Regions from separate parts of the Brevibacillus sp. AF8 genome, predicted to be linked through region 1. Evidence: predicted binding sites of a transcription regulator. Region 1 holds the regulator's gene; each other region holds the start of a gene.
What was found. The regulator LexA, encoded in region 1, represses DNA repair genes until DNA is damaged. The targets are predictions, from matches to a motif close to CGAACATATGTTCG.

Region 1 (4,263 bases):
GAATAAAAAGATCCAATCTGCATGGATGACAACGACCGATGATGTCTTATTTGTTCGACCCTCGTTAAAAATAGAGGCAGAACATTTTCGTTTTCCGCTTACTTCACACGCATAGAAGGTTTGAAATGACGCGTCAGGTGAAACAGTAAAAATAGAAGAGAAAAGCAGGCATCCAGGGAAGGATGTGAGGGAAAAGCATGTGCGGTCGTTTTACTCTCGTAACGAACTTGGAAAAATGGAAGGAACGGTTCCAAATCGAAGTCATTCCATTTGATGCAAAGCCACGGTACAATATTGCACCGGGTCAGTTCATTCCAGCGATTATTGCAGATCGCGGCGAACGGCGTATGGGTCAGTTGAGATGGGGGCTAGTACCGTCGTGGTCTGCCGATGAGAAGAGCAGCTACAAAATGATCAATGCGCGTTGCGAGACATTAAATGAAAAGCCAGCATTCAAACAGCTTTTCGCCCGAAAGCGATGCATCCTTCCTGCCGACAGCTTTTATGAGTGGATGAACACCATTTCAGGGAAACAACCGATGCGGATCATGTTGAAAACCGGGGAACCATTCGCTTTTGCTGGCCTGTTTGATACGTGGACGAATCAAGAGGGAGAAAAAGTACATACCTGTACGATTGTTACGACAAAGGCGAATGAGCTCATGGAGAATATTCATGAGCGAATGCCTGTCATCTTAAAGAAAGATGGCGAGGACTTATGGCTTGATCGGGAGAAGTATGATCGGTTGCAGCTCCAGTCACTGTTTACCCCCTATGATTCCAGCGAGATGATGGTGTATCCGGTATCTACCAAAGTGGGCAGCCCCAAAAATGATGATCCTTCCTGTATTGAAGAAGTAGAGGTCGGCTCTTTGCTTGAAGATTAATCCTTTCGTAGGAGATGAACTCTTTCACGTAATTCCTGTTCGGTTAACGATTCCAATTGCAACAAGGCCTCATATGGATCACTACCTGGAATATGAAAGTATCGAGCAAATGCAGGCTCGGTTTTGATGCCGCTTTGCTTCAGAGCTCTGATGTGTTGGTATGCATCCATGCCCCCTATTTCTAGCAATCGTGCTTCGATGTCCATATGACGATAGGCATTTTGCTTTTCGACAGCTAACGGTTGAGCAAACAATTCAAACCAAAAGTCAGCTGTGAAAAAAGAGATAACGCACGTGGGAATACTTTTTATATCTAGTTGAGTCACTTCAAATCCAGGCAAACAGCCAAACGCTTTACGAACAACCTGCTCAAACTGATGCAAATCATGACTCTCGCAAATAATATCCAGATCACTTCCTACAACGTCAATGTTCAATGGGATGGTTCCGGCAAGCACTGGACGGTAATCGGATAGTACTTCCATGAGGTGCGTCTGTTGAATTGCTTCCAACGCCGCTTTTTGGCGTATTGTTCCTCTGCCCAGGTAAGAGAGATCATGCCAATTTCTCATGAGACAACCTCCATGTCTACTTTCTTTTAAAATAGTTTAGACAAAAGTGAATAAGTACGCAACGAAATCGGTAATCACTCGTATACCTAAATGAAGGGAGTGTAGTGGATGGAAATATTTTTGTGGGTCGTAGTTGTGTTATTGTTCTTGCTTAGCATCGCAGGAATTTTCTTACCCGTTTTACCTGATACGATCTTGCTGTGGGCGGGCTTTTTACTCTATCACTTTTTTATTGCAGATCCGGGAGCGGGATTGCCGGCATCCTTTTGGTGGGGAATGGTCGTTCTAAGCATTCTACTTTACGGTGCTGACTTGCTGACGAACATGTACTTCGTGAAAAAGTATGGGGGGTCAAAATGGTCGTCCATTGCCGCTGCGGTCGGAATTATCCTCGGGATTTTCGTGTTTCCACCGTTTGGTATGCTGATCTTGCCGTTTGTATTCGTCGTTATCGTAGAGTTAATGGTGCAGAAGCAATCGATGGAGCGAGCAGTGAAAGCAGGGGTAGGTTCACTGATCGGATTTTTGGGCAGTGCGGTCGTAAAAGTCATCTTGCAAGTTACGATGATCATCTGGTTTTTTATCGCCAGATAACATATAGAAAACGAAAAGGACAGCCGAGGCTGTCCTTTTTTACGTGGAAACTAGTGAATGAGGCGATAGACACCGATGACTTTACCGAGAATGGTGACATGCTCCAGAATGATCGGTTCCATTGTGGCATTCTCCGGTTGGAGTCGGAAGTGGTTCTTTTCTTTGAAAAATCTTTTGACGGTCGCTTCGTCTTCTTCTGTCATGGCTACGACAATGTCACCATTGTTCGCTACGTGTTGTTGGCGAACAATGACGTAATCTCCGTCGAGAATTCCGGCATCAATCATACTGTTCCCGGAGACACGCAGCATGTAGACCTTGTCTGAAGTCACGATATTGTCTGGAAGCGGGAAGTATTCTTCCACATCCTCAATGGCTGTAATCGGTTGTCCAGCAGTTACTTTTCCGATTACGGGCACACGGACGACAGAGTCTTCGAAATTGTCTTGAAAACGATCTTCATCTGATAGCAATTCGATGGCGCGAGGTTTGGTAGGGTCTCGACGAATGAGGCCTTTTTTCTCTAAACGTGCCAAATGACCATGTACCGTTGAGCTGGAAGCGAGTCCGACAGCCTCTCCAATTTCACGTACAGAAGGCGGATATCCTTTATCACGAACTTCCTTTCGTATGAACTCGATGATGGCTTGTTGTCTACTCGATAATTTTGACATAGAAAGACACCCCTGATTTCTCGAACATATTTTCCTATATTATACCATGGGAGCTTGCGTTCGACAAACATAAGTTCGATTCATTGTTGACATGAACATACGTTCTCATTTATTATGAGTTTACAAAAGGACAGAACGTATGTTTGTAAGGGGGCCATTATCATGAATTCATCGACAGTACGTAATCGTTTCGAGAAAAAAGAAGAACGTCGTGTTCGTTTTGGTATCACGAGAGGTCAAGCTCTCTTGTTTCTTATTACATTTATTCTCTTTTTTTACTTGTTGACCGAACTAGTGTTTGCTTCTTCGCCAATGGAGGAGCCACAAGGCATTGAGGTAACCGTACAATCCGGAGATAGCCTATGGTCGTTAGCCGTTCGCTACTCAGATCAGCATACAGATGTTCGTGACTATATCATAGAAATCAAGGAAGCGAACGGTTTGGATAGCAACAGGATTTACCCGGGTCAGACTCTGATCATGCCTGATATGCCGTAAGTGTTCGGCTGTCTTGCGGGATCATTCGAATGTGGTATAATGAAGCGGCACTACTACAGAGTGGGAGGAACCAGCAGTGGTATCTGACGCAGAAATTAAACGCATTAATGAATTGGTCAAAAAATCTCGCGAAGAAGGTTTGACTGAAGAAGAAAAGCTCGAACAAAAAGCATTGCGCCAAAAGTACATTGACGCCGTTAAGCTTTCATTGAGAGCTAATTTGGATTCCATCCGTTATGTGGAAGACCTTGAAGAAAATAAGCCAAAACAGTAAGATAACAATTACTGATACGACAGACATCCTCGCTTGACGCTAGGGTGTCTTTTTCTGTGACATACATAACGCTTTGATTGCCAGGGAGGGAAAGCGATGGCGTGGATAGCTGTAGCGGTTGGAGGAGCAGTTGGCTCTCTTTTGCGCTACCTATTGTCTTTGCTTGCGAATCAGCCGGGATGGCCATGGGGAACCTGGATCGCCAATGTTTGTGGATCGTTGATCATCGGCATCTTGTTCGTGCTGGGGAAAGAACGTGGCATATTATCTCCAACACTCTATCTCTTATTTGCAACGGGGGTCATGGGAGGATTTACGACTTTCTCTAGCTTTTCCTTGGAAGTGGTCACTTTTTGGGGAGAAGGCCACCTGTTGCGTGGCACTTTGTACGCTCTTCTCAGTTTGGGAGTCGGGCTACTTTCTTGTGCGGTTGGAATATGGCTGGGTAGGCAATGGTCCTGATACGTTCAATGGACACGATACATGTGAGGGGGAATGAAGGTGAGTACACAGCATCGTGATTATGAATGGGAACAAAAAAAGCTGGATGAAACAATTTCGGCGATTGACGAAGAAATGGAGCAGCTTCGCAATGATATTCGCGAGGCGACAGATGACTATGTGAAACAGGTCGTTAACTATAAAAAGGCAAAGGATTTGCGTTACCTGGAAGATCAGGGGCGAGAGAAGCCTTATTTCGGCAGAGTGGACTTCTTGAAAGATGAGATCTACGAGCTGGATCAGGTCTACATAGGAAAACGGGG
Region 2 (4,263 bases), on a different contig from region 1:
TAAAATCATTCTATAATAGTTGTAATTACTTTCGGAGGTGTATATCACATGTTAAAAACACTATTCAGAGCAAGCAAGTACACAGGAAGGAAAAATAGGAACGGCAGCATGACGCGTACGCATTTTGCACAGTAGCGGATTGCACAGTAGCGGATTGTAGAGTAGCGATCAGTATGTGAAAACGGGACGCGTCATCTGCCTAAAAAAAGGTGGATACTGCTTCCATGTTCATGAATGCGACAAAAGTATATACGATCAAAAGTTTTTTGACTTCCCTGGCCAATACAACCATGTTCACGACCTATGCGCTTTACTATATTGTGACACTGGGCTTTAACCCGTTTGAATTGCTATTGATCGGGACGGTATTGGAGTTATCCGTGTTGGTGTTTGAAGGGATAACAGGAGTAGTTGCGGACACGTACAGTCGCCGTCGCTCCGTCATTATTGGGATGTTTTTTCTGGGAATTGGATTTTCGATGCAGGGGATCGTTCCCGTGCTTGATGCTTGGATACCGTTGATTTCTGTCTTCGGCTTGGTCCTGTTTTCGCAAGTCATCAGTGGTCTCGGGTATACGTTTATCAGTGGAGCGGATACTGCATGGATTGTGGATGAGGTTGGAGAAGAGAAGATCGGTACGATTTTCATGAAGGCTAAGCGCTATTCCTTGTTTGGGAATCTGCTCGGGATTGCACTTAGTGTGGCTTTGTCAACACTCGCCCCCCATTTGCCTTTCCTCATAGGTGGCTTTATGTATCTGGGGCTTGGTGTCTTTCTGATTCTGTTCATGAAGGAGACCGGATTTATTCCTCGTGAGCGTGAGCAAGGTGCTTCCCACGTGAAGGAAATGATTCAGACGTGGACTTCGGGTGCCCAAGTGATTCGCAGTCAGCCGGTTCTCATGCTGATCTTGTTCGTGACCCTATTTACGGGTGCAGCTTCTGAAGGGTATGACCGTTTGTGGGAAGCGCATTTGATCGCAGAAATTGGCTTTCCGGAGCTAGCGGCTATTTCAATGCCAATGTGGTTCGGGATCATTGCCGCACTCGCAAGCTTACTCGGCCTCATCGTCGTAGGCGTTGTGGAAAAAAGGCTGAATGTGAACAATGAGAGGGTTGTCCTTGTGGGCATGTTCACGTTGACGGGACTCAAAATTGCAGCGATGATTGCTTTTGCTTTTTCCCCTAGCTTTAGCTGGGCATTAGTTGCATTGCTGTTAATCGGTGTGATTCAGTCTTTAAGCAGTCCGCTGTATGATACGTGGCTGAATCTAAACATTGAGAGCAGTGTGCGAGCGACGGTTTTATCGATGATGGGCCAGTCCAATGCCTTAGGACAAACGGCAGGTGGTCCGGCTGTCGGGTGGATCGGAACCCGTTTTTCGATTCGTGCTTCGCTGGTTGCGGCGGCTATTTTATTGGCACCGATTCTGATTGTGTTCGGGCGTGCGCTTAGAAGGCGCTGAGTCAAACAAAGTGTGACAAGTATAAGGCATGTGTCCATTTTTAGGGCGCATGTCTTTTTGTTGTGGAAATCGTTGGTTATTGCAAACAAAACTTGCGAACAAATGTTCTCTTTTGATATGATGATCTCAACAACAAGAAGACACATTATGTGGTGGTGACAGCCTGATGATTCAGGAGTTGAGAAGGTACGCAACGCGGCAGCAAGCAGTGGAGATCATTTATTTGAAGAAGGATGGAGAGACTAGCAGGCGCACGATCCGTCTGGTACAGATTGATGAGAACAAAGGGAGCTTAAAAGCATATTGTTATATGAGGAAGGCGTATCGTGTATTTGTATTGGAAAACATTTTGGCGATCGTACCCGTGTCAGGGCATTTTGCCGGATGAAAGGGATCATCCTCCACGCCCCCAGCCTATTCCAGCTACACTATGTTATACTAAATAGGAAACAACTTCAAAAAAGAGGAAGGGCGGGGACAACAATGGAGTTCTTCATTGTCATCGTCATCATGTTTTTGATCGTAGTATTTGTCTTGGCGTCCAAAGCTGCAAAAGGCGGAAGTAGTCGCTCTCATTCCTCTTCAGACAGCGGGGGCGGAGCCTTCTTTGTAGACAGCTCTCACAATCATCATCATCGAAATCACGACTCAAACGATCGTTGGGATAGCTATGACGGCGGAAGTGATAGCGGTAGTGGTGGAGACAGCGGTGGTGGCGGAGATAGTGGAGGCGGCGGCGGGGGAGATTGACGCTGTTGCATTTTGTTTCATTATGGTACAATAATTGGGAAATATGATTCCAAACCTGAATGGTAGGTTTGCTAAAGGAGAGATGTTTTATGGTAGTCATCAAATTTGTTCAGAGTGTCGTAGTCGGGGTCACAGGAATCCTCCTTTCAAGCGAACAGTAATACCGTTCACCAAATGAGGATTCGACTGTGACTGGTTCTGGCTGATAGCCATATATTTAACCAATTGCAGGGGGAATCCGCAGTGAATCAACTAACCAATCAACAAGTATTGCAATCTATGGGCTGGAATGAGTATTTTGCTAATCATTTTGCCCCTTATGCCGAGCAAGGCTACAGTGTGGGACGTATCACACTCGAACATAAACGTATTTATCGTCTGTGGAGTGAGCATGGCGAGCTCTTGGGCGAAGTAACGGGTAAGCTTCGTTATGAAGCCATCGGGCGAGAAGATTTTCCGGCTGTCGGGGACTGGGTAGTGATCAGTGCTCGCCCAGAGGAAAAGAAAGCCTCCATCCACGGACTTCTTCCACGTAAGAGCAAGTTTTCCCGCAAAGTAGCTGGGGATACAGTGGAAGAGCAGATTGTGGCCGCGAACGTCGATACCGTTTTCCTCGTGAATTCCTTGAATAATGATTTGAATTTGCGCAGGTTAGAACGCTATCTCATTCTCGCGTGGGAAAGTGGAGCCAATCCGGTAATTGTGCTTTCCAAAGCAGATTTGTGTGACGATCTGGATGCATGCATGGCAGAGGTAGAATCAGTTGCGATCGGAGTACCTGTTCACGTAGTCAGTGCTGAGCAGGGAGAAGGACTGGATCAACTCGCACCGTATCTGGGCGAGGGCCAGACGATTGCCTTGATGGGTTCCTCTGGTGTTGGCAAATCCACGTTGATTAATAAATTGAGCGGAGCGGAGATGCAAAAAGTCAGTGGCGTTCGTGAAGGTGATGACCGTGGCCGCCATACGACGACACATCGTGAATTGTTCCGCTTGCCGAGTGGTGCTCTGATGATCGATACACCAGGCATGAGGGAACTTCAGCTCTGGGAGGCAGATGAAGGCTTCCGCGGTGCCTTTGACGATATCGAGTCCATTGCGGAAACATGCCGTTTCAATGATTGTAAGCATATGCGCGAGCCTGGCTGTGCTGTTCAAGTTGCCATCCAAGCTGGATCATTGGAAAAGGCACGCTTTGACAGTTATCTGAAGCTTCAACGCGAATTGGCACATCTGGCGCGTAAAGAAGATGCAAGGCTTGCAGCGGCTGAAAGGGATAAATGGAAGAAGCTCAACGTTCAAATGCGGCAGAAAAAACCGAAGAGATAAGTATGAGAGCCCTTGAGAAATCAGGGCTCTTTCCTTTGTTTGAGCAAGTAAGCGCTTCCTTTTCCTTTCAAAAATTAACGCTTGCTCACAACGAGGGAGTTATGATAGATTTGGTCAATACTCGTTATTACACTTCGAAAAAAATAGATAGGTAGCTCGTATAATTTTGGGAATAAGGCCCAACCGTTTCTACCAGGTGACCGTAAATCACCTGACTACGAGTGAAAGTGCGTCTAGGGTTCCGTCTTTTTCTTTCCTATTCCAATCATAGGTTGAAAGAAAGCTGGTCCGAGCGACGCAGGCACGAATGATGTGTCACACCTAAGGGATAAAAGCCCAGAGGGACAGTTTCACTTGGCGTTGGTTTATTACGTAGCCCGCTTGTGACACTGTCCACTCTGGGCTTTCTATATTTTCAGCAGGCCGCAGGTAAAAAGTGGCCGGAACCATATCCGAGGAGGAAGAACTGATGAAAGAATTACAAGAGCGCATCGTACAGGACGGCAAGGTACTGTCGGCATCCGTTTTGAAGGTGGATGCGTTTTTGAACCACCAGGTAGATCCACAATTGACGATGAAGATCGGACAGCGTTTTGCCGAGTTGTTCGCTGGTGAAAACATTACAAAAGTCGTGACGATTGAGGCAAGTGGAATTCATTTTGCGATGGCGACTTCCTTTGCTTTGGGTGTTCCCTTTATCTATGCGAAAAAGAAAAAA
Region 3 (4,263 bases), on a different contig from region 1:
CGATTTTTGACGGACAAACAGGTGAGCTGCTCAGACTGAATCTTACCCCGAAAGCAGCAACAAAGCCTGCCTACCCGACTGAGCAGCAGGCAAAAGCACGTGCGCTGGCTTTTGTCGCTGGATTGCAGGGAACTGCCACAGGAAATGCTTACCAAGCAAGAGAGGTTTTTAAAAATAAGGACCTATTGACGGTTCGGTTGGTGCGAGTCCTGAATAATGTGGTGCTCGATGACGATTATGATTGTCTCGTCAGTTTTGATGCCTCGGGAAGAATCGTTTGGTTTTCTACGTTTGATGGCAGGCTATACGAAAAAGTAAGTCCCTCTTCACTCCCATCTCCGCAGCGCATCATCTCCCCCGAACAAGCTGTTCGAAAGTGGCAAGAAAGCCGTCCATTGGAGCTCGTTTATTTATTGCCCATTCATAATCAAAGCGATCAGGTAGAAGCAAAGCTCGCTTATGTCCTGAAAAATGGAATTATCACGCAACAACATACAGGTAGTGCATTGGATGCCTTTAGTGGCAAACGATTGGTCACAACGAATTCCCGAGCGACAACCAACCCCTCTCAGATCATCAATGTGACCGGAACAGGTGAGAGGTGGGTAGCGCAAACAGAGACGCAAGCGCGTGATTTGTTACGCATGTTGTTTAGAATCGAAACAGAAAAGCTGCCGCTGTCCATCTACGAGGCGAGTTACGATGATGGTCCAGCCCTTCGTTATTTCATATGGGGAAATTTTGGTGAAGGGGTTCCCGATGCTGACAAGATATCTCGAATGGCTACCTTTCCTGAGGGAAGCAATAACGGCGAGCAGCATCATCTACTCGTGACAGATGCAAAGACTGGTGAACTGCTTGAATTTTCCACAAAGGTGAACAATCCACAATGGTCTAATGTGAAAACGGATAAGAAGCGGGATCGGATGGAAGCGGATAAGCTTTTGAAAAGACTGGCTCCGTCTGGAAGCAATCAGATCCAAATAACGGAGGATGGAGATGAAAGGTACACCTCGATCATAGCTGATCCCCTTGTAAACGGCATTCCAGTTTATGGGGTCAATCAAAGTGTGGAGAACGGGATGTATACGATTCAGATCGATTCATGGACGGGTACATGGGAGCAGGTGAGCATAAACAAACCGGCCAGTGTCAAATACCCGGCCCGTTCCCAAGCCCTTAAAGAACAAGTGGCCATGACCCGATTACTGCAAACCTATCCACTTGAGCTGACCTATATCCACCAGCCAGATTATAAGAAAGGCACGATTACATGGAAGCTCGGCTATGACCTTTCGTTTCGCCAAACTCGCTCGCATTGCTTCTGCGGGGGAGAATTTAAAGTAGATGATACGTTTTATGTGGATGCGATAACCGGAAAAGTGATCGTAAACGAATAGGTATTTGCAAAAGAAAAAGCCGCCTTCTCCGATTTCGAAGATGTGCGGCTTTTTGTATAGGTTCTAGGCAGTTGCTTCGAATCCTGTGATTTGATTGAGAGCAACTTTCTTATCATCCTGGAGGACGAATTCGACGACTCCGTTTTTCATGCTGACAGCCTTAACTACTCCGGTAAGAGGAGTAGTGCTAGTGGTGCCATCCGGATTCGTTTGAGACTGGTTGTACGTGATGTTGTAGCCGATCATTTGCGCGTAGGCAAGGGAGTTGCCCATTGTTCTGTTTTCAGGTTTCACCGTCATGCCTACGATTTCTTCGGCTTTTACGGTTGATCCATTATCCAGTTGGAATTGTGCGGTACCGTTTTTGGTGGTAAAACCAGTGATGACGCCATTCAAGATTTCATCAACTTTGGAAATGTCGTTTTTGGTATCTGGATTGCCATCCCGGTCGACTTCCTTTGTTACTTTATAGGAAATCTCACGACCGATCATTTCCATGTACTTCACGCTGTTGTCGAGCGTATTGCCGGCCAGACCTTGCGATTCCAATCCGGAGACGTCTGCCAGCGGAATCGGCGTCGATTCGCCTGCAATACGGAAGTAGATTTTGCCTTGATCCATGTAGACGGCATCAAGTACGCCTTCTTTCTTCTCCGTCTTGGTTTCTCCCGTCATCTCGTCTTTTGTAGTAAGGGAATACGAGGCAGTACGACCTACCAGCTTTTCATACTTTTCCAAAGTGACCATGCTGTTGTTCGATTGCTCCATCAGCGTGGTCATTTTTGTGATTTTTTCTACCATGGTCAGCATACTTGTTTGTTGGATGAACTGAGAGTTGTCCATGGGGGACATAGGGTCTTGATGCTTTAACTGCTCCAGCATGAGCTTCATAAAGGCATTTTGGTCGAGCTCTGTGGAGAATTCTTTTTTGCCTTTATAGCTCATATGCGGTTGTATATAAGGGTTATTTTTGACGGTTGTTCCGGTATCTGACATGTCAATCCTCCCTGAAGGTGGCGAGTGTATCTGCGTATGTTTGTGCTTCCTTCATCTTATATCGGAAAAATTGGTGGAAAGATGAAGACAAACGTTTGTTCGAATTTTGGGCTTAAACTAGCCGGAATTGTGTTATAATGGAAGTAGAAACAGTCATGCTATGAGGAGATGAACGAGGGAATGGAGCGTTTTGAATTGGTATCGGAGTTTCAACCGTCCGGTGACCAGCCGACTGCCATTGCCGAGCTGGTGGCAGGGTTAAAGGCTGGCAAGCGACACCAGACATTGCTGGGTGCGACGGGAACGGGAAAGACTTATACGGCTGCCCAGGTAATTGCTCAGGTGAACAGGCCGACACTCGTGATGGCTCACAACAAAACTCTGGCCGCTCAGCTGTGTGCAGAGTTTAAGGAGTTTTTCCCGAACAACGCGGTGGAATACTTCGTCAGCTACTACGATTACTATCAACCCGAAGCATACATTCCCCAATCGGATACGTTTATTGAAAAAGACTCGAGCATCAACGAGGAGATCGACAAGCTCCGTCACTCGGCTACCAGTGCGCTGTTTGAACGCCGAGACGTGATCATCGTTGCCTCCGTCTCCTGCATTTACGGATTGGGTTCGCCGGAAGAGTATCGCGAACTGCTCTTGTCTTTGCGTGTTGGCATGGAAAAAGGACGGGACGAGATTTTGCATCGGCTGGTCGATATCCAGTACACACGCAACGATATCAACTTTACACGTGGTACGTTCCGCGTGCGGGGTGACGTGGTGGAGATTTTTCCTGCTTCACAGAGTGAGCAGGCGATTCGCGTAGAGTTTTTCGGAGATGAAATTGAGCGGATTACTTCGATTGACGTACTGACCGGGGAGATTTTGGGACAGCGTGATCACATTGCCATTTTCCCTGCCTCTCACTACGTGACGCGCGAGGAGAAAATGAAGCTGGCTATCCAAAGCATCGAGGCCGAACTGGAAGAAAGACTGAAAGAATTCCGTGATGCGGGCAAGCTTCTGGAAGCACAGCGACTGGAGCAACGCACACGGTACGATATTGAGATGATGATGGAGATGGGCTTTTGCTCCGGTATTGAAAACTACTCACGTCATCTGACGGGACTTCCTGCCGGGCATGCTCCGTATACCTTGCTGGATTACTTCCCAGAAGATTTTATCGTCATGATGGATGAGTCGCATATGACCTTGCCGCAGGTTCGGGGGATGTATAACGGTGACCGCGCACGAAAGGATGTACTCGTCGATCACGGATTCCGTCTGCCTTCTGCACGCGATAACCGCCCACTCAAGTTCGAAGAGTTTGAAGGAAAGCTGAAACAAGCGATTTACATTTCAGCTACGCCTGGTCCTTATGAGCTGGAGCACAGCCCGGAAATGGTGCAGCAGGTGATTCGTCCGACAGGCTTGATTGACCCAACAGTTACGGTACGTCCGATCAAAGGACAGATTGACGATTTGATTGGCGAGATTCAGGCTACGATTGCAAAAAATGAGCGAGTTCTCGTCACGACTCTGACGAAGAAAATGTCTGAGGATTTGACGGACTATCTGAAAGAAATCGGAATCAAGGTCCGCTATCTTCACTCGGATATTAAAACGATTGAGCGGATGCAGATTTTACGTTCGTTGCGTTTGGGCGAGTTTGACGTGCTTGTCGGGATCAACCTCTTGCGGGAAGGTCTAGACCTGCCGGAGGTATCGCTTGTGGCGATTTTGGATGCAGACAAGGAAGGGTTCCTGCGCAATGAGCGCTCGCTGATTCAGACGATCGGTCGGGCTGCGCGGAACGCAGAGGGACGCGTTATCATGTACGCGGACAAAATGACAGATTCGATGGCTTCTGCGA

Region 2: the regulator LexA is predicted to act here: its motif matches at 1,562-1,575, upstream of KB186_RS21185 (WYL domain-containing protein).
Region 3: the regulator LexA is predicted to act here: its motif matches at 2,485-2,498, upstream of uvrB (excinuclease ABC subunit UvrB).

What each region holds. Positions count from the first base shown of each region.
Region 1 covers NZ_JAGQDN010000001.1:639,329-643,591, reverse strand. The annotation lists gene KB186_RS02410 (GNAT family N-acetyltransferase) at 1-115, shown strand, start outside; gene KB186_RS02405 (SOS response-associated peptidase) at 198-887, shown strand; gene KB186_RS02400 (DUF4269 domain-containing protein) at 884-1,459, opposite strand; gene KB186_RS02395 (DUF456 domain-containing protein) at 1,568-2,053, shown strand; gene lexA (transcriptional repressor LexA) at 2,104-2,727, opposite strand; gene yneA (cell division suppressor protein YneA) at 2,890-3,225, shown strand; gene KB186_RS02380 (DUF896 domain-containing protein) at 3,302-3,499, shown strand; gene crcB (fluoride efflux transporter CrcB) at 3,596-3,961, shown strand; gene KB186_RS02370 (HelD family protein) at 4,001-4,263, shown strand, end outside.
Region 2 covers NZ_JAGQDN010000019.1:1,871-6,133, reverse strand. The annotation lists gene KB186_RS21190 (MFS transporter) at 225-1,466, shown strand; gene KB186_RS21185 (WYL domain-containing protein) at 1,633-1,854, shown strand; gene KB186_RS21180 (hypothetical protein) at 1,950-2,216, shown strand; gene rsgA (ribosome small subunit-dependent GTPase A) at 2,460-3,545, shown strand; purine riboswitch at 3,682-3,783, shown strand; gene KB186_RS21170 (xanthine phosphoribosyltransferase) at 4,015-4,263, shown strand, end outside.
Region 3 covers NZ_JAGQDN010000025.1:13,036-17,298, reverse strand. The annotation lists gene KB186_RS24465 (hypothetical protein) at 1-1,400, shown strand, start outside; gene KB186_RS24460 (flagellar hook assembly protein FlgD) at 1,464-2,396, opposite strand; gene uvrB (excinuclease ABC subunit UvrB) at 2,577-4,263, shown strand, end outside.